Regions from separate parts of the Mucilaginibacter gracilis genome, predicted to be linked through region 1. Evidence: riboswitches for the same ligand, from Rfam matches in the RefSeq annotation. Region 1 holds a riboswitch; each other region holds the start of a gene.
The links. Region 1 has a riboswitch for S-adenosylmethionine ahead of BDD43_RS02630 (cysteine desulfurase family protein). Riboswitches for the same ligand answer to the same signal wherever they lie in the genome.
Positions count from the first base shown of each region.

Region 2: another riboswitch for S-adenosylmethionine. It lies ahead of metH (methionine synthase); the one in region 1 lies ahead of BDD43_RS02630 (cysteine desulfurase family protein).
Region 3: another riboswitch for S-adenosylmethionine. It lies ahead of BDD43_RS16855 (O-acetylhomoserine aminocarboxypropyltransferase/cysteine synthase family protein); the one in region 1 lies ahead of BDD43_RS02630 (cysteine desulfurase family protein).

Region 1 covers NZ_RBKU01000001.1:625,035-632,521, reverse strand. The annotation lists gene BDD43_RS02645 (ATP-grasp domain-containing protein) at 1-524, opposite strand, end outside; gene BDD43_RS02640 (peroxiredoxin family protein) at 643-1,857, opposite strand; gene BDD43_RS02635 (histone H1) at 1,876-2,064, opposite strand; SAM riboswitch class I at 2,184-2,299, shown strand; gene BDD43_RS02630 (cysteine desulfurase family protein) at 2,387-3,487, shown strand; gene BDD43_RS02625 (TlpA disulfide reductase family protein) at 3,510-4,661, shown strand; gene BDD43_RS02620 (MBL fold metallo-hydrolase) at 4,774-5,562, shown strand; gene BDD43_RS02615 (winged helix-turn-helix transcriptional regulator) at 5,583-5,936, opposite strand; gene BDD43_RS02610 (PhzF family phenazine biosynthesis protein) at 6,050-6,934, shown strand; gene BDD43_RS02605 (LLM class flavin-dependent oxidoreductase) at 6,947-7,487, opposite strand, start outside.
Region 2 covers NZ_RBKU01000001.1:1,923,756-1,931,242, reverse strand. The annotation lists gene BDD43_RS08290 (hypothetical protein) at 1-554, shown strand, start outside; gene BDD43_RS08285 (Bax inhibitor-1/YccA family protein) at 619-1,353, shown strand; SAM riboswitch class I at 1,515-1,625, shown strand; gene metH (methionine synthase) at 1,779-5,495, shown strand; gene metF (methylenetetrahydrofolate reductase [NAD(P)H]) at 5,705-6,661, shown strand; gene BDD43_RS08270 (hypothetical protein) at 6,713-7,487, shown strand, end outside.
Region 3 covers NZ_RBKU01000001.1:3,811,344-3,818,830, forward strand. The annotation lists gene BDD43_RS16845 (homoserine dehydrogenase) at 57-1,292, opposite strand; gene BDD43_RS16850 (homoserine O-acetyltransferase family protein) at 1,608-2,660, opposite strand; gene BDD43_RS16855 (O-acetylhomoserine aminocarboxypropyltransferase/cysteine synthase family protein) at 2,757-4,070, opposite strand; SAM riboswitch class I at 4,342-4,453, opposite strand; gene BDD43_RS16860 (trans-sulfuration enzyme family protein) at 4,553-5,671, opposite strand; gene BDD43_RS16865 (ankyrin repeat domain-containing protein) at 5,714-6,421, opposite strand; gene mqnE (aminofutalosine synthase MqnE) at 6,540-7,487, shown strand, end outside.

The sequences.
Region 1 (7,487 bases):
ACCAAAGCGGTGTGGTCAATTCCAAAATCAACACGGTTTTCTTTAACCGCTTCACGTACTTCGGCAATAGAATCGAATTTTTCGATACCTGCACCGCTACCGCCGATATTGGCCTTAATTACGATGGGAAAGCGGAGGCCCTCCGTCGCAGCTTCTACCTGCGACACATGGTTCACAACACGCGACTTAGGATATTTGATACCCAATTGTTCCAATAACAAGAGTTGTAAAGCTTTTGAGGTTTCATAAGTAAAGGCCTTGTAACCATTGATTACCCTTACACCGTGATTCTCCAGGAATTTAAGATAGTTCAAGGTATAAAAGGTGCCCTGAATACCATCCCGCAGATAAGCAGAAGGGCTCATCCGGTTAAAGAACAGGTCGAACTCGGGTTTGGCTCCCTCGATAGCAAAAAAATGCTGCGCAGGGTTTACCGTCTGGTAAGGTATATCTCGTTTTTCCAATTCAGTGAACAAAGGCTTAAACCAGTCCGGGTGTTCATGTGATATTACAAATGGTTGCATAGCTTTTCGATTTGGGACAAATATATTCTATCGATTCTATAGATAAAATAGTTGAAGCAAAACTGACATTCACATTAAGTAACAAATCAGATACTCATCTGGCCGCCAGTATCTTCCGTTAACCTTTGATCAAATGGTCAACCTCATCGTTAAACTCTTTAATGAACTGCTCATAATAAACACCTGTTGCCGGTCCTGTAAAACCTGTGTAGATTTTGTCTACATTTCCCTTTCTATCAATAAATATGATCGTTGGAAAGGACAAAAAAGTATTGAGCGCCGGGAAGGATTCCGCCACCGCTTTCTTATCAGCGAGCCCGCCAAACACTTCTGTATAAGCAATACCGAAACGTTTTTTAAAGTTTTCCATTGCATTTTTGACATAGGCCGGATCAGTTTTACGTTCAAACTGTACACCGATCACCTCTACGCCGCGTTGATGGTTTTTCTTATACCAGGGGGCAACAAAAGTAGCTTCGTCCATACAGTTAGGGCACCAGGTACCGCCGATGGTCAGGATCACGACTTTGTTTTTAAATTGAGCATCCTTCAGCGATACCTTGTTACCGTCAGCATCAGGTAGCGTAAAGTCGAAGGTTTGATAACCATCTTTCAGGTAGGTCAATTTATAAGGATCAGGTAAAGCGGCAGCGGCATTTTTCGTCGCATTAAAAGGCTGGCCGCTGGCCGTACCCGTTAGGCTCCCGGCAGCATCGAATGTACCGGTGTAGTAAGCTGCGCCACTACCAATAAAAGCAGAGAGGTAGAATTTATTGCCTTGCACCACACCTTCCAGGTAACGCGAATCGCCGGTAATGCTTAAAAAGGTAGCAAATAACTTATTGCCATCCTGTTTGAACACACCTACCTTTTTTTCGTCTGTTCCATTCCTGCCTTTAAAAAGGACATCATATTTTCCGGAAATATCGCCTGCCGGTTTTTCGCCGTTATCGGCAAAGCGGTAGCTGATACCATAGTTAGCTTCTACGGGTGTTATTCTGCCGGAATGATCTTTCTTTCGTAAAACGCCGTCCAGTTTTTTGTCGCCGATCTTCAATGCAAATTCATTATCGAACTGGTCGAAGGCCACAAACAATGAATCTCCCTTTTGCGTGATACCTCCGGTTTCAAAGCGCTCACCGCCGTTCAGCAAGTAAATTTTGGCTGTCGCAGCGGATTTACCCTTGACCTCGAAATTAAAGGGTACGTCGGTGTCGTTAGGTTGGTGAAAAACGCCGCGCCATTTGCCTTCCGGGATAAACTGGCTCTGCGCTACAGATGTTCCTGCAATAAAACTGCAAGCGAGAAATAAATATTTATTTGAGATTTTCATGAAGTATCTACAGGTCAATTATAAACCTCCTTTAGGCTTTGTCTTCAGTTCCGCAACTTCGAGCCTGATTTCCTGGGCAAGTTTTTTGATAGCCTGAAGACCGTTGCGCACGCGCGTTCCTGCGGCTTTGTTACCGTTCTCATAAAATTTTGTTACATCAGATTCGATGTCTGCTACAGTTGATTTAAGATCTGCAAATTTTGACATGTTTTTTAATTTAAATGGTTAATAGCGACAAACATAAAAAAATAAATTTAATTCTATAAAGTCTATGGAATTAATATACATTTGTGATGTTTAAGTAAAGTTAAGTCAGAGTTCTTTGATACTTATCCAGAAAGACCGAGGGAAAGGCCCTTTGACGTCTTGGCAACCTCTACAGCGTTCCGCTGATAAAAGGTGCTAATTCCTCCCTGGAGTAATGCACCGGGAAAGATAAGTTAACAAAGCACACCTTTACCATTAAGTGCTAAGAAAATGGCGCTTCTAAGAATAGGGAATCAAATAGTTTGCTTGATTACATATTGATATGAATATCTATTTAGATAATGCAGCCGCCACACAACTGGACCCTTTAGTTCTTGGTGCCATGACACCACTTTTGCTAAATAACTACGGAAGCCCGTTTTCGCATCATCAGCAGGGACGTGATGCATTAGCGATTATTGATTTTAGTAAAAAAACTGTAGCTCGCTTGCTGAAGGCATCGCCTGAGGAGATTATTTTTACTTCCGGGGCTACCGAAGCGGATAATATTGCCATCCTTTCCGCTGTGAAGCATGAAGGTATCAGGCATGTGGTCACTACACAATTAGAACACCAGGCGGTCTTGTGCACTTTAAAGGATCTCGAAAAAGAAGGAATTATACGGGTCAGTTATGTTCGCAATGACAGTTCCGGTAATCTTGATCTGGATGGGCTGGAACTTATATTGAAAACCAAACCACGAAGCCTAATCACCATCATGCATACCAATAATGAGATAGGGACCCGATATGATATCGCCAGGATTGCTGCCTTGAGTGAAAAGTATGGTGCGTTGTTCCATACTGATGCTGCTCAAACCATAGGGCGCTATAACTTCAATCTTACCCGGTTGAAGGTTCATTATTTAACCGGATCAGGTCATAAGTTTCATGGGCCTCAGGGTATTGGATTTATTTTTATACGGAAGGGGCTTCGGGCTGCACAGCTCGTTAAAGGCGGGGAACACGGAAATGTTAACATCGCGGGTATCGCCGGCATGGCGAAAGCTCTTGAGGTAGCGCATGGCAAACTTGCTGAGGACCAAGAATACATATGGGAACTAAAGAGCAAGTTGCTTTCACAGCTTCAAAACCGTATATCAGACATACGCTTTAACGGCAACCCTACGGATAAAGATCAAAGTTTAGAAACGATATTGAGTGTCAACTTCCCATCCACCCGCTCATACTCCGGATTAACGGATTACCTGGACAGATCAGGTATAGCTGTTTCGGGCGGTAAGACCTCACATGTTCTCGAAGCTATAGGGATACAGGTGGGTTACGAAACAATCCGGTTTTCCTTCAGCAAATTCAATACACCCGTAGAGATCGACCAGCTAACAGATATTTTGGTCGCAGTATATAATTTACAGGCAGCTTAATAGCTGCAATAAACTAAAACATATGAAAAAACAATTGACAACAGCCCTTATATTGTTACCCACAATACTTTTGGCACAACAGGTAAATTATCAAATCCACGGACGTGTTGGAACACTGGACGCCCCCGCTAAAGCTTACCTGACCTACCGCACCGATTTGGGCAATACCACCGATTCAGCAACAATAACTCAGGGAAATTTTAGTTTTAGCGGTAAGTTGGATGATCCGCTAAAAGCCAACCTGATCATCTCTCAAGATGGCGAAAACCTGCGAAAATTAAGGAAGGCCGACGCCATCGTACTTTACCTGGAAAATGGAAACATCGCTGTTGAGGCGACCGATTCTGTTTCACACGCCCGCATCAATGCCGGTTCTTTAAATAAAGCTAACCAGGAACTCACACAGGCGCTATTGCCTTACACGAATCAATTAAGGGCGGCGACACTGACCTACCGTTCTTTGCCGAAAGAACAGCAGAATGAGCAGGCTGAAAAAGAATACGATAAAAAGACCGATGCCATTGAGCAAAACCAAAAAATTGTCCTGGCGTCATTTATTAAAACACATTCCAATACGATCATTAGTTTAGATGCGCTCAAAACTTTCGGAGGGTATTTTCCCGAGGCCAGCGAAGTTGAGCCTTTATATAACAAACTAACGGCAGATGTAAAAAGCAGTAAATCCGGCGTTGAATATGGCAAACTCTTACAAAGTTGGAAACTAACGGCCTTGGGTGCCAAAGCCCCTGTGTTCGCGCAGAATGATAAAGATGGCAATGCCATCACGTTGGACTCATTTAAAGGCAAATATGTGCTGATCGATTTTTGGGCATCGTGGTGCGGGCCATGTAGAAGGGAAAATCCGCATGTGGTCAAAGCATTTGAGCAATATAAAGATAAAAACTTCACGATATTGGGTGTTTCGCTGGATAGCAAACGTGATGCCTGGATCAAAGCTGTTGAAGATGATAAACTGAACTGGGCGCAGGTATCCGACTTAAAATACTGGAAGAATGATGTAGCCGTACTTTATGGCGTAAGGGCTATACCACAAAACTTCCTGCTCGATCCGAATGGAAAGATCATTGCGAAAAATCTGACCGGCGATAAATTAACCGAAAAATTACAGCAAATCTATCAATCGAGCGCTGCGGCAAAATCAGACAGTAAATAACAAACTGTTCCCATAGTGTGCTGGATATTCGCGCTATCGGTATTTGTTAATCAAGCGGCGGTTCTTAGCAGGCTTTAACGCCCGGAATTCTGCCTCTTCCGTTTTTATTTTTATGACCTTAAATACGATTTCTTACCAGCAGGAAAATGAGTACAGGCTGTTAAGACATGCGACCTTGTTGATCAGGATCGGCGGAACCAAACTGCTAATCGATCCGATGCTATCGGCGATGGGTTCCATGAGCCCGGTTGCTAACGCGCATAACCAGTCAAGGATACCGACTATGGAACTTCCGGTTAGCACTTTTAACCTTAACCTGATCTTGGATGAGATCGATGCCGTAATTGTTACGCATACCCATCGCGATCATTGGGATGCGGAGGCCCAGGCCTTGGTCCGGAAAGATACACCGGTTTTCTGCCAACCAGGGGACGATGAGACCATCAGGAGCCAGGGGTTTACGCAGGTGCAAGCAATCGATAACACAGCGACGTTTAAGGGAATAACGATTAGCAGAACTCGGGGCCAACATGGCACCGGGGAGATCGGCAGGCAAATGGGCCAAGTATCTGGGTTCGTATTACAACATAAAGCAGAGGTGATCTACATAGCTGGTGATACGGTATGGTGTTCTGAGGTGGAAGAGGCTATAGCGGAACATCATCCGAGCCTGGTTATTGTCAATTCAGGGGCGGCAAGGTTTCTTACGGGCGACCCGATCACCATGGACGTACCGGATATTGTCAGCCTATGCAGTGCATTTCCGCATGTGAGGGTGGTTGCCGTACATTTGGAAAGTGTAAATCATTGCTTGTTAAGCCGTGGGGTCTTGAAGGAAGAAATGAGCAAAGCCGGGCTTGGGAAACGCGTCCATATTCCGTATGATGGTGATGCGTTTTAAGCTCGGTTCATATGATGAGATCATTTGATCTGCTCCCTGTGATTTAACCCCCATTCTACCAGGCTTTCAGTTACGGGGAAAACGCTCATTCCATATTCTGTGATGGCATAACACACGGTCACCGGTCTGGTGTCCATCACCGTCCGCGTTACCAGAAGATTGATCTCCAGTTCCTGCAATTCTTTGGAAAGCATCTTTGCGGAAATACCCTCAATTTCGCGTTGCATTTTCTTGAATGTATTGTTCTCATTGATGTGGTTATTGAGATGGCGCATAATCCTCAGTTTCCACTTTCCGCCTAAAACTTCCAGGCTGTCACGGATAGCAGTTAATTCCTGCTCGCAGGTTGCGTCTTTCTTTTCAGCATTTTTCATAGTCAAATATAGGATAGTTAACCAAAGGTAACCGGTTACCTTTGGTTAACCCACGAAGAAAATTAAACAGTAGTGACTAGTTTTGACAACTACAGAACATTAAAAATAATGAAATGGAATTATTGAATTACTATGTATTGGACGTGTTCACCGATCAGCGTTATCAAGGTAACCAGCTTGCCGTCGTTCAGGCCGACCGTGAACTGAGCCTGAAGCAGTACCAGGACATCGCCAGGGAATTCGGCTATTCTGAGACATCCTTTGTCAATTATGGGGAAAACGAAAAGCCATTTACGGTCAGATCGTTTACACCAGCCGGGTTTGAAATTATCGGCGCTGGCCACAATTTATTAGGTGCTGTTTGCCTCGCACTGATAAAGAAATGGGATATCTTTAACGGTCAGCATGATACCCAATCGGTGATCATGAAAGATATTAAAGTCCCGCTCATAATAACTGAAGAAAATGGCATTCCCTACGTGGGAATGAAGCAGGCGTCTGCGCAAGTTATCGGTTCGGTGCCCGCAGAGGTCATCGCAGCAGCAACAGGGTTAAGCGCCGAAGAATTTGACTTAAACGGATGGGGGATCAACATCGTCAAAACAGAAGTCGCTCACTTGATGGTGCCCGTCCGAAATTTAGCGGCTTTAAAAGGTGCGCGATCAAACAAAGACCTGTTGAAGAGTGCGTCCTCAAGTTTCGGTTTTGAAGGCTGCTACCTTTTTACAACCAACGGTCTGTTCGAAGATGTGCTTGCTGAAACAAGGTTTTTTAATCCAGGTATCGGTATTGATGAAGACCCTGCAACAGGAACAGCCGCAGGCCCGCTTGCCGGCTATCTTCATCAGCTTGGTTTTATTGACCGAAACCGGGATTACCGGATTTTGCAAGGTGTTTATGTTGACCATCCCTCAACTATACGGGTAAATGTTTCTGATGACGGTATCTGGATAAGCGGGTCGTCAGTTATCGTAATGGGAGGCCAACTGCTGCTTTAAATCAGAGGGTGCTTAACGTAAAGGCGCGGTTGTAAGCGGGGTAACGGGTTCACGATCAGGAATGCGTTTTTGTACCTTGGGCATGGACACATTCGGTAAATGCGGAAGTACGAGATCCGCAAAATATTTGGCTTCATCCAGCAATGGGTAACCCGATAAGATAAAGGAACGCATGCCCATATCCATATACCGGTTTAGCTTTTCCAGTATCTGCTCAGGATTTCCTACTAAACAGCCACCCGCTCCTGACCTGGCTTTGCCAATATCAGTCCAGAGGTAGGGTTCAGCGTAGCCTTCTTCATCTGCCAACTCGCGCACCTGAGTTTGTCTTTTCACACCCAAAGACCAGGAATCCTGCGCACGGCTTTTGATCTCTGCGCCTTTCACCGGGTCGAATTTGGACATCAGCTTTTTGGCGTATGACCTGGCCTCCGCTTCCGTCTCCCGAACGATGACATGCACCCGCAGGCCGAAGTCAACCTTTCGGCCATAGCTTGCCGCCCTTGCGCTGACATCTTGCATGTTTTCATGCAGCATAGCCTCTGTTTCAGGC
Region 2 (7,487 bases), 1.3 Mb from region 1:
AACCATATTACCGTTGGAGAGACGATTACATAGCATCAGAAGACGAGCTTTCGCCTTTTTATGCCACCGAATACAGTGAATTTGAGTTTGATAAGCAGGTATACAACTATTTACTGCACCCACAGTGGGATTCGTTTGGCTCAAACACCCTATACCTCAAAGTACTTTATACCGATTACGACCGCAATTACAGCATCATAGAGTTTATTGGCGAATGGAACGATGCCATTGATAACGATGTAATGCTGCTTAAACGCGAAATTATTGAGGTGATGATAAACGAAGGCATCAATAAATTTATATTGATAGGCGAAAACATCTTAAACTTCCACTCGTCCGACGATTGTTATTACGAGGAGTGGTTTCAGGAAGTTGAAGATGGCTGGATAGCGGGTATTAACTTTAGGGACCATGTTATTGATGAGTTTAAACAAAACAACATCGATTATTACATCAACTTCGGCGGTGCATTAGACGACCTGAACTGGCGCACCTTAAAACCCGTGCAAGTATTTAAAAAAGTAGAAGAACAACTGGTAAAACGGTTGAATTAATATCTAAGAGTTTTACTAAATTTGAGCCTGAACCATTAGGCAAACATTAATTAATTTTATACAAATGGAAGAGCAAAAAATAAATTACAGATACGATAGTGTAATACAATTAGACGAAACCGCATCGTCACGCAGATTTTTATCAGGCGTATTTACCTGGATGTTTGCAGCATTAGGTATCTCTGCATTGGTAAGCTATTATTTTACAGGAAGCGAAGCCTTGTTAAAACTGATATTCGACCCAATTACCGGCGGACTAACCGGCTTAGGCTATCTTGCTATTTTTTCACCGGTAATTTTTGCGCTGTTAATGCAAATAGCTTACAATAAAATAGCTTACCCTATACTGGTTTTGCTATTTGTTACCTATGCCACTTTAATCGGCATCAGCTTTAGCTTAATATTTTTAGCCTATTCGGCAACGGCTATATTCGGTGTTTTCATAACAACATCGCTTGTTTTTGGTATTATGGCCATTGCGGGGTATTACACCCATCAAGACTTAACCAAAATGGGTACAATTCTTTACACCATATTTATTGGCCTGTTTATAGCATTCATGGTAAACTTCTTTATCGGTAGTGCCGCTTTAGATTATATTTTAAGCTGCATTGGTGTTGTAGTATTTGTTGGCCTAACGGCTTACAAGGTACAAATGTTAAAACGCATAGGCTCGGGTATGGAATATGGCAGCTTGCCTTCAAAAAAGTTAGCTTTAATTGGCGGCCTTCAATTGTACATTACATTTATTAACTTGTTTATGATGTTACTCCGCCTATTTGGAGGTAGCAGAAGATAATTTCAACAAAATATCAACTCAAAGCCTCCGCCAAAGCGGGGGCTTTGTTGTTTAGGCCGGTGTCGGTCGCTATGGTCAAACCAATGTCTTATCTTAACTCCGGGCTTGGTGTGTTAGTGCGTCGCTCTTGCATCTCTGCCTTTTATTGTGCAACTTTGCGCTGCTTATAGAGAAAGACGGAGGGATTAGACCCTGCGATGTCTTAGCAACCTGTACTTACAAGGTGCTACATTCTACTTAAACCACACTTCGCGGTTTAGGACAGATAAGCGAAAGTCAACACCAATGCCCGACTTTTCGATATAAGCTTGTTTACGTATTGCGATTTGAGTATTGCGTATTGCGATTTTAAGCGAGGCTAAAACCCTTTGTTCAACTTCGTAAAGCTCATCTCATTACGCAATACGCAGTACTCAATACAAAACATGGATATCAGACAACAATTACAAAAACGCATTCTCATTATCGACGGGGCTATGGGCACCATGATACAACGGTATCAGCTCACCGAAGCCGACTTTCGTGGGGAACGTTTTAAAAATCATCATTCGGATTTACAGGGCAATAACGACCTGCTTAACATAACACGCCCCGATATTATTAAGGCCATACATGCCGAATACCTGGAGGCTGGTGCCGATATTATTGAAACCAATACCTTTAGCACACAGGTAATATCCCTTGCCGATTATAAACTGGAAGAACTGGCTTACGAACTGAGCTACGAAGGCGCACGCCTTGCCCGCCAGGTAGCCGAAGAATATACCCTTAAAACCCCCGATAAACCCCGCTTTGTTGCCGGAGCCATCGGTCCAACCAATCGTACAGCATCACTATCACCCGATGTTAACGACCCTGGTTACCGCGCCGTTACGTTTGATGATTTGGTTGATGCCTATTACACACAGGTACGCGGCCTGGTTGATGGCGGTTCGGACGTACTGCTCATCGAAACCATATTTGATACCCTTAACGCCAAGGCAGCCATTTTCGCCATTAAAAAGTACGAAGATGAGTGTATAGCTACCGGTAAAGATTATCCTGCCTTCCGCAAAACGGGCGGCATCATGATCTCCGGCACCATTACCGATGCCTCGGGACGTACCTTATCCGGGCAAACCGTTGAAGCCTTTTGGAACTCCATACGCCATGCCAACTTACTTTCGGTAGGTTTAAATTGCGCTTTGGGTGCTAAAGATATGCGCCCGCATATTGAAGAATTATCCGCAAAAGCGGGCGTATATATTTCGGCCTATCCTAATGCCGGTTTACCCAACGAGTTTGGCGCCTATGACGAGGCTCCACACGAAACCGCCCATTTGGTTGAAGATTTTATGCAAGCGGGTTTAGTCAACATTGTTGGCGGTTGTTGCGGCACAACTCCCGATCACATCAGTTGCATTGCAAAAAAAGCTTACAATTTCCCCCCCAGGCCCATCCCCGTTATTGAAAATAACATGCGCCTGAGTGGTTTAGAAGCTATTACCCTCACCGCCGAAAGCAATTTTGCCAACGTGGGCGAGCGTACCAATATTACCGGATCGCCAAAGTTTAGCAAGCTTATTTTAGCCGAAGATTACGAAGGTGCCTTAGTGGTTGCCCGCCAGCAAGTTGAAGGCGGTGCCCAGGTAATTGATGTAAACATGGACGAGGGGATGATTGATTCGGAAGCCGCCATGACTAAGTTCATGAATTTAATAGCCTCTGAGCCCGATATTGCCAAGCTGCCCATCATGGTCGATTCCAGTAAATGGAGCGTAATAGAGGCTGGCTTAAAGTGCCTACAGGGCAAGGGTATTGTAAACTCCATTTCGCTAAAAGAGGGCGAGGATAAATTCCGCGAATCGGCCCGTAAAATTATGGCTTACGGTGCAGCTACCGTTGTGATGGCGTTTGACGAAACCGGGCAGGCCGATAGTTTGGCCCGTCGTATCGAAATTTGCCAACGCAGCTACAACATACTGGTTAACGAAGTTGGCTTCCCTCCCGAAGATATTATTTTCGACCCCAATATTTTAACAGTTGCCACCGGACTGGAAGAACACAACAACTACGCGGTTGATTTTATTGGAGCCACCCGCTGGATAAAGCAAAACCTGCCGCATGCCAAGGTTAGCGGTGGCGTAAGTAACATATCGTTCTCGTTTAGGGGTAACAATACTGTGCGCGAGGCCATGCACTCGGCCTTTTTATACCACGCCATACAGGCCGGTATGGATATGGGTATTGTTAACGCCGGGATGCTGGAAGTTTACGAAGAAATACCTAAACCACTTTTAGAGCTGGTTGAAGATGTTTTACTAAACCGCCGCGCCGATGCTACCGAACGCCTGGTTGAATATGCCGATACCGTAAAAAGCAAAGGCAAAGAGATTGTTAAGGATGAAGAATGGCGTAAAGACCCGGTTGAAAAACGCCTTTCGCACGCGCTGGTAAAAGGAATTATCGAATATCTGGACGATGATGTAGAGGAGGCCCGCCAAAAATACGCCAAACCCTTAGAGGTTATTGAGGGCCCGCTAATGGACGGTATGAACATTGTTGGCGACTTATTTGGTGCAGGCAAAATGTTTTTGCCGCAGGTAGTAAAATCTGCCCGGGTTATGAAAAAGGCTGTGGCCTACCTGCTGCCTTTTATAGCCGCCGAAAAGGCCCGCGTACTTGCCGCAGGCGAAGGTGCCGATAACGAGCGCAGCAATGCCGGTAAAATACTAATGGCAACCGTAAAAGGCGATGTGCACGATATTGGTAAAAACATTGTAGGCGTAGTACTGGCCTGCAATAACTTCGAAATTATTGATCTGGGCGTAATGGTTCCGGCTCATAAAATTATTGAGGAAGCCAAAAAGCAAAACGTTGATATTATTGGCCTGAGCGGTTTAATTACCCCATCGCTTGATGAAATGGTACATTTTGCCAAAGAAATGGAGCGCGAAGGTTTTACTATTCCGTTAATTATTGGCGGGGCAACTACCTCGCGCATACACGCGGCTGTAAAAATAGATCCTAATTATTCGGGCCCGGCAATTCACGTTTTAGATGCTTCACGCAGCGTTACCGTGTGCAGCAACCTGATGAACAAAGACAACCGCGATGCCTACATACAAGGCATTAAAGATGAATACGCCAAAGCCAGGGAAGCACATTTAAACAAAAAGAACGACAAGCGTTTTGTTAGCATTGCCGATGCCCGCAAACAAAAAATAGAACTCGATTTAAGTGCCATACCGCCCAAACCTAGCTTTTTAGGCACTAAAGTTATTGAGGCATATCCTTTGGAAGATTTGGTACCCTATATTGACTGGACACCGTTTTTCCATACCTGGGAACTTCGCGGAAGCTACCCTAAAATATTTGACGACAAGGTGGTTGGTGTTGAAGCCAAAAAGCTTTACGATGATGCTCAGGCTTTATTGAAAGAAATTGTAGCCAACAAACTATTGCAGGCAAACGGTGTAATTGGCTTTTGGGCGGCAAACAGTGTTGGCGATGACATTGAGTTGTATACCGATGATACCCGTACCCAAGTATTATCAACCATTTACACACTTCGCCAGCAGGCCGAAAAGGTAAAGGGCGAGCCATATTATGCCCTGTCGGATTTTATAGCACCTAAACAAAGTGGTGTTGCCGACTATTGGGGCGGCTTTGCCGTAACGGCAGGTATTGGCTGCGACGAGATGGTTGCCAAATACGAAGCCGACCACGACGATTATAACAGCATTATGGCCAAAGCCCTTGCCGACCGTTTAGCCGAAGCCTTTGCCGAAAAAATGCACCAACTGGTACGTACAGATTACTGGGGCTACGCCGCCGACGAAAGCTTAGGCAGCGACGACCTGATTAAAGAAAAATACCAGGGCATACGCCCTGCACCCGGTTACCCGGCCTGCCCGGACCATACCGAAAAAACAACCTTATTTGAATTGCTAAAAGCCGAAGACAACGCCAAAATGCATCTCACCGAAAGCCTGGCCATGACGCCAGCAGCATCGGTAAGTGGTTTTTACTTTGCACACCCCCAGGCCCGTTACTTTGGCTTAGGCAAAATAAGCAAAGACCAGGTTGTGGACTACGCCCAAAGAAAAGGTGCCGATTTGGAAGTAACCGAACGCTGGTTGAGCCCTAATATTAATTATTAGTGGCATTTCATTGCGAGGTACGAAGCAATCGCACGGAAGCAAAGCGAACCTGCAAAGCCGCTCTGTAAAGCAAGCGGTTGCTTCGTACCTCGCAATGACACTTGATGGGAATATCAAACACTTAAAAACTTGTTGTTCCCTGAAAATGACATAGTTTTATATATAATTGTACATTAAAGAATTAAAGCCCCTTTAGGGGTTTGGGGTTTATGAAAATAACAGAACACATCGCCAACGCAAACGGCAAAACATTATTCTCGTTCGAGCTTTTGCCACCAATAAAGGGCCAGAGCATACAAGGCATTTATAACGCCATCGACCCGTTGATGGAGTTAAAACCACCCTTTATTGATGTTACCTCGTTGCGCGAAGATCATATTTATAAAGAGCACGAAAACGGGCTGCTCGAAAAACTCATTACCCGCAAACGCCCCGGCACCGTTGCCGTTTGTGCAGCCATCATGAATAAGTATAAGGTTGATGCCGTTCCGCATTTAATATGTGGTGGCTTTACCAAGGAAGAAACCGAATACGCACTCATCGACCTCCAGTTTTTAGGTATCGATAACGTACTGGTGCTTCGCGGCGACGCCCGCAAAGCCGAATCGGGCTTTGTACCCACCGTTGGCGGCCATGCTTACGCCACCGATTTGTTAGGCCAGGTAGTAAACATGAACAATGGCATGTACCTGCACGATACCGGCCCAACATCATACAAAACCGATTTTTGCATAGGCGTTGCCGGTTATCCCGAAAAGCACTTTGAAGCTCCAAACCTAAAAACCGATTTTAAATATCTGAAACAAAAGGTTGATATGGGCGCAGGCTTTATTGTAACCCAAATGTTTTTCGATAATCAAAAGTATTTCGATTTTGTAAACAATTGCCGCGCCAATGGCATTACCGTACCCATTATACCAGGCTTAAAACCCATCACGGTGTCCAAGCAGTTAATAAGCCTGTCTAAAATATTCCATATTGATATACCCGAAGCATTAAGCGAAGCCATTACCGATTGCAAATCCGAAAAAGACGTAAAAGAAGTTGGTATTGAGTGGATGATAAAGCAATGTAAAGAGCTGGTGCAATTTGGCGTACCTGTATTGCACTTTTACACCATGGGCAACCCGGAGCCAACTAAACGCATAGCGCAGGCGGTATTTTAATTATAAGGTTAATAATATTCATATATTGGCAGCGCTAATTGCAACCTTATCATGAAATACATATTACTTTTTACCGCGCTTCTATGCCCTTTTTACGCCTTGTCGCAGGCTAATTATCACAAGGGTTCTATAACTATCACTAATGATAAAGTTTTAATTGGCTATATCGATTATCACGAATGGACTATAAACCCCGAATCGATACACTTTAAAACAAGTTTGGATGATAAAAAATCCGACATCTATTATCCGGCATCAATCCAGTCGTTTACTGTAGACGGGCTCGACGGGTACCTTAGTTATAAAGGTAGTATCAGCATGAACAAAACTAATTTTCCCGATCTGCCGGTAGCCAAAGATACAAGTAGTAAAGAAGCTTCTTTTTTTTTAAGAATGATAGTCAAAGGCAATAATGTAGCGCTACTATCCTATACCGATGGTTTAAAAACCCGATTCTTTATCCAGGAAAAAAGCGAGCAACCTTACGAATTGGGTTTTCAACGATACTATGCAGGCTCTAATACTGATATTAAACTTGATAACAGATACCTTGGCCAGTTAGCCGACTTGATTGCCAGGTACGCACAATCTAATGTCGGTATGTTAGAAAAAGTTCAAACTACCGCATACACAGAAGATGATATTGAAGGCATTGTGAACATGATTAACGGAACTACTAAAGCCAACCGTGCTAAACGTACTACCGATAATGGATTATCAAGTTTACGGTTTTTTGCAGGTGCCGGATTTAGTGTAGCCTCTTCAACATTTCATCGCGAACCCAATTTCGAAAATGGCAGCGGCACCACTACCACACCTCAAGTTA
Region 3 (7,487 bases), 3.2 Mb from region 1:
TAAAACAAAAAAGAGGCCCCGTTTAAGGAGCCTCTTAAATCAACCCGAAGAAATCTCTACAAAACTTCGGTTGCCAAATCTGTCAGCACATGGAGCTTTATTTCTTTTAAGTCGCCGGTGCAGGCAACAAAAGCACCCTCTGCTGATATACGTGATTGATTGGCAATCAGATTTTTTAATTTGATAGTCCCTATTACAAAACGGAAGTTGCCCGAGTAAAAGCGTTCGTGGATGTAATCAAAGGCTAAAGCTTCAATTAAACTTTCATCTTCGTAACGCACATAAACGTTTAATTCAATATCATTGGTAAACTTCAGGTCTTTCTTTTCGTGCGCCTTTTTGTACTCGTACTGGTAATCGTAACGCAGTGCAGCAATGTCCGACAATACAGCCGAGCCGGTAGGGTGGCCACCCGCGCCCTTACCAAAAAAGAATTGCTGATCGGCAAAAGCGGCCTGCACCACAACCCCGTTGTACTCGTTATCAACGTTGTATAAAAAGTGATCGCTGTTTACAAAGCGTGGTAAAACAAACATGGCTACATGCTGGTCGTCAAGTTCTTTGGCAACGGGTACCAGTTTAATTTTTAATCTTTTTTCTTTGGCGTATTGCAAATCATAGGCCGACAGGGTTTGTATGCCGATGTTAAGCACATCCTCTGGCTTAACCACAACGCCATAGGCATGTGCCGATGCAATTACCAGTTTATACTTAGCATCAAAACCACCCACATCCGATGTTGGGTCGGTTTCGGCAAAACCGAGGTCTTGTGCTTGTTTTAATGCCGTATCATAATCTAAACCCTCGTTATAAACTTTGGATAGGATGTAGTTTGACGAACCGTTAAAAATACCGCTTATAGAGTGCAGCAACTCATTATCGTAATATTCTTCCAGGTTACGGATAATGGGAATGCTGCCGCAAACAGATCCTTCGTAAAGTAACGATGTGCCGTGTTGCTTTTGCAGATATATTAACTCTTCCAAATTATCGGCAATCATTTTTTTGCTGGCCGATACCACATTTTTGCCCGATGTTAATGCTCTTTTAACAATATCAAAAGCGGCAACAGGGTCGTTTATTAATTCAACAATGGTATTTATTTCCGCATTGTTAAGTATCTCGTTTTTGTCGGTTGTAAATAATTCGGCAGGTAAAGTACGTTTTTTGCTGGCGTCTTTTATTGCAAATTTAACAATCTCGAAGTTTAGCGCTTTGGTGCGGATAATATCATGCAGTCCCTGGCCCACAACACCGAAGCCAAAAATGCCAAGTTTTAACTTTTTACTCATTATATGTTTGTATTCAATTCTTTTTCTAAATCTTAAAAAAAATGTCATTGCGAGGAACGAAGCAACCGCACGGAAGCAAAACGGCCTCGCATAGTTTGCGATTGCTTCGTTCCTACCCATGACGTTTTTAATTCCCCTCTCGAGAGGGGGCGCGTTGAAACGTGTGGTGGCAGGGGTGTGTTGTACGCCAGGCATCTCGAAAATAACACACCCCTCCGCCCCTCTCAAGAGGGGAATCGCACAAGCCAACGCTCTTATTCGTCAGTTCACTTTCATAGGCCGCAGCATTCTATCACTCGCAATAACAATTAAGCTCTACGCCGTTTGCATCTTTACCACTTTGCCATCCAAACTTTCATCTAAAAAATCGGCAATGGTTTTGGTTAATATCTCTGTTTCAATTAAAAAGCTATCGTGTGCATACATCGAGTTAAACTCCGAGTAAACGGCGTTCGGGATATGCCTGGCCAAATATTGCTGCTCGCTAACCGGAAATAAAAAGTCGGACGTGATGCCAATTACCAGCGTTTTAGCCTTAATTGTACCTAAAGCCTGTTCTATTCCATCGCGGCTACGGCCCACATTGTGCGAATCCATCGCTTTGCTTAAATACCAGTAACTGTAGGCGTTAAAACGTTTTACCAGCTTTTCGCCCTGGTAATTTTGGTATGATGCTGCTTTATAATCGTCCAGTTTTTCATTGTCTTTATCTAACTGTGTAGCATGGTAGGCTTCGTAGCCACGGTATGATAGCAGGGCCATGCTGCGCGCGGCTTTTAAACCTTTATTGCCGCCATCGGGTTTGTTGGCGTAAAATGTACGATCGGTACTGATGGCTAACCTTTGCGATTCGTTAAAGGCAATACCCCATGGCGAGTGCTTGGCGTTTGTAGCAATCAATATCAAATTATCTATTTTTTGAGGCTGGCTAATGGCCCATTCCATAGCTTGCTGGCCACCTAACGAGCCGCCAATTAATACCTTAATTTGATCAACCCCTAAATGCCCGGCCAGTATTTGATGCACCTGCACCATATCCCTGATGGTAACCTGCGGAAACGACAAAAAATAACCCTGCTGCGTTAGCGGGTTAATACTTACCGGGTTAGTTGTGCCGTAGGGCGAGGTTAAAACGTTGGCGCATACTATATAATGTTCTTCGGGATTAAAAAGATCGTTTTCGCCAAACAAGCCGGCCCACCAATCCATCACATCGGAATTTGCGGTTAGCGCATGGCAAACCCATATTACGTTATTACGGTTTTTGTTAAGTTTACCAAAAGTATGGTACCCAATTTGTAAGCCGTGCAGCTTTTGCCCGGATTCCAGCGTTATAGTTTTTGAGTACTTAAATGTTTCTGCGCTCATTAGCCTCATCCAACCCTCTCCAAAGGAGAGGGCTTTTTGTTTTTAGTTTTTATTTTAGTTCTCTCCCTTGCGGGGAAAGTTAGAGATTAGCTTTTTTTATACCAGCTCCAGTTGTGCTACTTTTGCAAAGGCTTGTTCAAAATCTGCCTTTATATCGTCAATATGTTCAATGCCAACGGCAACGCGCAGCAGGGTAGGTGTAACACCGGCTGCCGCTTGTTCCTCATCAGTTAATTGTTGGTGGGTAGTAGCTGCCGGCTGAATAATTAAAGTTTTAGCATCGCCAACGTTGGCTAAATGGCTAACCAGTTTAAGGTTGTTAATCAGCTCGCCTGCGTTTTCTTTTTCGCCGTTAAGCTCGAATGACAGTACTGCCCCAAAACCATTTTTAAGATATTTTTTAGCTAAAGCATGATAAGGTGACGATGGCAAGCCCGGGTAGTTTACCTTAGCTACCTGCGGATGATTTTCCAGCCATTTAGCAAGTTCTAAAGTATTATCAACATGGCGTTGCACACGGAGCGATAAGGTTTCTAAACCCTGTATCAGCAAAAACGAATTGAATGGCGATTGCGAAGCACCAAAATCGCGTAAGCCCTCAACCCGCGCACGGATAATATATTGAATGTTACCGAACGGCCCGCCAATACCAAAAACATCGGCAAATACTAACCCATGATACCCTTCGGACGGCTCGGTAAATTGCGGAAACTTGCCGTTACCCCAATTGTAATTACCGCCATCAACAATAACACCACCAATGCTGGTGCCGTGGCCGCCTATCCATTTAGTGGCGCTCTCTACCACAACATGCGCACCATGCTCTAACGGGCGGAAAAGGTAACCACCTGCGCCAAAAGTGTTATCAACAATAAAAGGCAAATCGTATTTATTAGCCAGTGCGGCTATCTTATCAAAATCGGGAATATTAAAGCCGGGGTTACCTATAGTTTCCAGGTAAATTGCTTTGGTGTTTTCGTCAATCAGTTTTTCAAAGCTTTCGGCGGTATCGTCTTTGGCAAAGCGGGCCTCAATGCCAATACGTTTAAAGGCTACCTTAAACTGGTTATAAGTGCCGCCGTAAACAAATGGCGAACTCACAAAGTTATCGCCAACCTGCAATATGTTATTGAGTGCTAAAAATTGCGCCGCCTGGCCAGATGCTGTGGCTAAGGCTGCAACACCACCTTCGAGGGCTGCAATACGTTTTTCAAATACATCCGTAGTGGGGTTCATTAAGCGGGTGTATATGTTGCCAAACTCTTTTAGGGCAAATAAATTGGCACCGTGCTCGGCGTTTTTAAATACGTATGATGTGGTTTGATATAATGGTACCGCCCGCGAACCTGTTGTTGGGTCGGCTTCCTGGCCGGCGTGGAGTTGCAGAGTTTCAAATTTTGGAGTTGACATGGGGATGTTGTTTTAATGTTTTTTTTACCAATTTTAATTTAATAATGTCCGGTTAAGCAAATTTCAAAGGGATGCCCTGCATCCATTTTTGAAATTGTACACGAAATTTTCGGGTGAGTGAAAAAGATACGCGCTTTCTGTCGTTTAGCAATAACGGCAGCAACACATATACATTTGGCGGTTTAAAACAGGGGCCAAAGCATAAGCGTTAAAAGGCTTGGTGCGGTAATTAAAAGTGTCTAAAAGCAACAACAGTATTTTCATGGTTGTACATTTATATTCCCCGATGATCCATTCACCGGGCCAGGATTTGGCACCTTCTCCGCTTTGGAGGGTTGCCAGTGGGTTAATGAGCCTGATCTCTCGCCACTTCTTTATAAATCAAACCTTTTTAGAGGTATTGATTTTTGGTATCGCTACCAAATAATGTTTCAAATATAGTGTATGAAAAATCATTTTTCAAAACTATATTTCGAGTATTTTTATATCGTATTGATAGCCAGTGATATATCTTCTATTAAATCCTCTATATTTTCTAACCCTACCGATACCCTGAGCAGGTTAAAAGGGGTTTTAGTGTCGGGCCCTTCAATGGTTGCCCGGTGCTCTATCAGGCTCTCAACGCCGCCTAAGCTGGTGGCCTGTGTAAAAAGCTTTACGGCGTTAACTACGGTGGCAGCCTGGTTAACACCACCTTTTACACAAAAAGAAAGCATACCGCCAAAGCTTAACATTTGCTGTTTGGCAATTTGGTGTTGCGGGTGCGATGGCAGGCCCGGATACATTACGCGCTCAACCTTAGGGTGTTTCTCTAAAAACTCGGCCAGTATTTGTGCATTTTGTACGTGGCCTTTCATGCGGTATGGCAGGGTTTTAATGCTGCGCACCAGCATATAGCAATCGGCAGGCGAGGGGATGGCGCCGCCCATTTCTTGCACTTGCTTTATTTTTTGCCACCAATCGTTAGTATGGGCAGTTATGAGGGCTCCGCCCATTAAATCGCTATGGCCGCCAAAATATTTGGTTGCCGAATGCATCACCAAATCGGCACCTAAAGTTAAGGGCTGCTGGCAAATGGGCGTAGCAAAAGTGTTATCAACAACTACCAAAAGCTGGTTCTTTTTAGCTATGCTAACTACTTTTTTAATGTCGGTAACCTTTAATAAAGGGTTCGATGGGGTTTCTAACCATATTAAAACGGTGTTGGGTTTAATATGGTTTTGCAGTGTATCGGTATCGTTAATATCAATAAAATCAAACTCCAGTATTCCCACAAAAACATTTTTCAGCAGGTTGCGCAAGCCGTGGTACATATCATCGGGCGCAATAATGTGGCTGCCTGGTTTAAGCGATTGGAATGCGGCCATACCCGCTGCATTGCCCGATGAAAAAGCGGCAGCATCTAACCCGCCTTCCAACTTAGCCAGCACGTTCTCTAACGATGTGCGGTTAGGGTTGCCGGCCCTGCTGTAAATATAACCGCCGGGGTAACCTCCATTTTCGCGTAAAAAAGTTGTTGATGTAGTGATGGGCTGTATTACAGCACCCGTTGCTTTATCGGTATGGTTGCCTGCGTGTATGGCTATGGTTTCTATTTTCATGGTGATGGGGTGTTTGGTAAAACAGTGCTTACATTGCAATCGCTACTGCAATAGATCGCACATTTCTGCGTGTCCATTACTTTTGGCGGCCTGGCAAATGGTCTGGCCATCCGCGCCAATAAATGTTGTATCCGCATGGTATTTTAATAGCAGTTTTACAATTTCTTCATTGCCATATTTTGCCGCTAAAAATAAAGCTGTTTCCTTATCCCGATTCACAGCATCCGTTTTGGCACCATTCTCGAGTAATATTTTTACAATTTTTGTGTGCCCTTTAAACGACGCTATAATTAATGCCGTACTTTTATCGAGCGCTTTAGTATTTACATCTACGCCTTTTTTTATTAATGCAGCAACAATGTCGGTTTTCCCGTTTCTTGATGCAATAATCAGGGGGTTCCAATAATGATCGTCCTGGGCATTAACGTCAGCATTTTTTTCAATTAAATAATTGGCCATTTCAATATTTCCAACCTGGCAAATTATCATTAAACTATTCCATTTGGCTTTTGCAACTGCATTTACATCAGCACCGCTTTCAACCAATATTTTTATCGACTTAAAGTCGGCAGAATTTGCAGCAGCTAATAAAGGCGTCATTTTATTTTTGTTTGTCACACTCAAATTCCCCGGCGTTTTTGATAGTAACAGCAATTGGTCGTAATCTTTATTGGCGATAGCGTCAAATATAGCTTGCGAAAATCCTGTTAAGGGACATAAGAAAAATAATAATGCAGCGATGGTTTTCATCAAGTGGCAGAATAAAGGTTGCTTAATATTTCAAAGGTAATTATAATCAAAGTTTGTTACATCAAAATGATAATGAAATTACCCTCATTATTGTACTTTTGTAGCCAAAGCTTTAACAATGGACTCCCAACTATCTTTATCCGTTTTATTGAATAATCCGCTTTTGCTTCCCGAACTTAAATTAATAGCCCAAAAGGTTTACGATGGCGAGCGCATTACTTTTGACGAAGGCGTTACACTTTACGAAAAAGGCGAACTGGCTTACCTGGGTACTTTAGCAAACTACATCCGCGAAAAGCGGCATGGCGATAAAACGTATTTTAACCGTAATTTCCATATTGAGCCAACTAACCTTTGCGTGTACGATTGCAAGTTTTGCTCGTACTCGGTATTAATCAAAGAGCGGTCGCAAGGGTGGGAGTACACTATGGAGGATATGCTTAACATCGTAAAAAAATACGATAATGAGCCCGTTACCGAAGTGCATATTGTTGGTGGTGTATTGCCTCAGTATGATGTAGCATTTTATGCCGAACTGTTCCGCAGAATAAAGGAACACCGGCCCGAACTGCATGTAAAGGCTTTAACCCCGGTTGAATACCATTACATATTTAAGAAAGCTAAAATGGATTATGCATCGGGCATGGCTTTAATGAAGGATGCTGGTTTGGAATCGATGCCGGGCGGCGGTGCCGAGATATTCCATCCCGAAGTGCGCGAGCAAATAGCCAAAGATAAATGTAACGCAGAGCAGTGGTTGCAGATACACGAGGAATGGCATAAACTGGGTATGCGATCGAACGCGACCATGCTTTACGGCCATATAGAAAAATTTTGGCACCGGGTTGACCATATGGACAGGCTACGTAACTTGCAGGATAAAACCGGAGGTTTCCAAACCTTTATCCCGCTCAAGTTCCGTAATCAGGATAACCAAATGAGCAATGTGCCCGAATCAACCGTTGTTGAAGATTTGCGTAACTACGCCATAGCCAGGATATACCTTGATAATTTTGACCATATTAAGGCCTATTGGGCCATGATAAGCCGTACAACTGCCCAATTA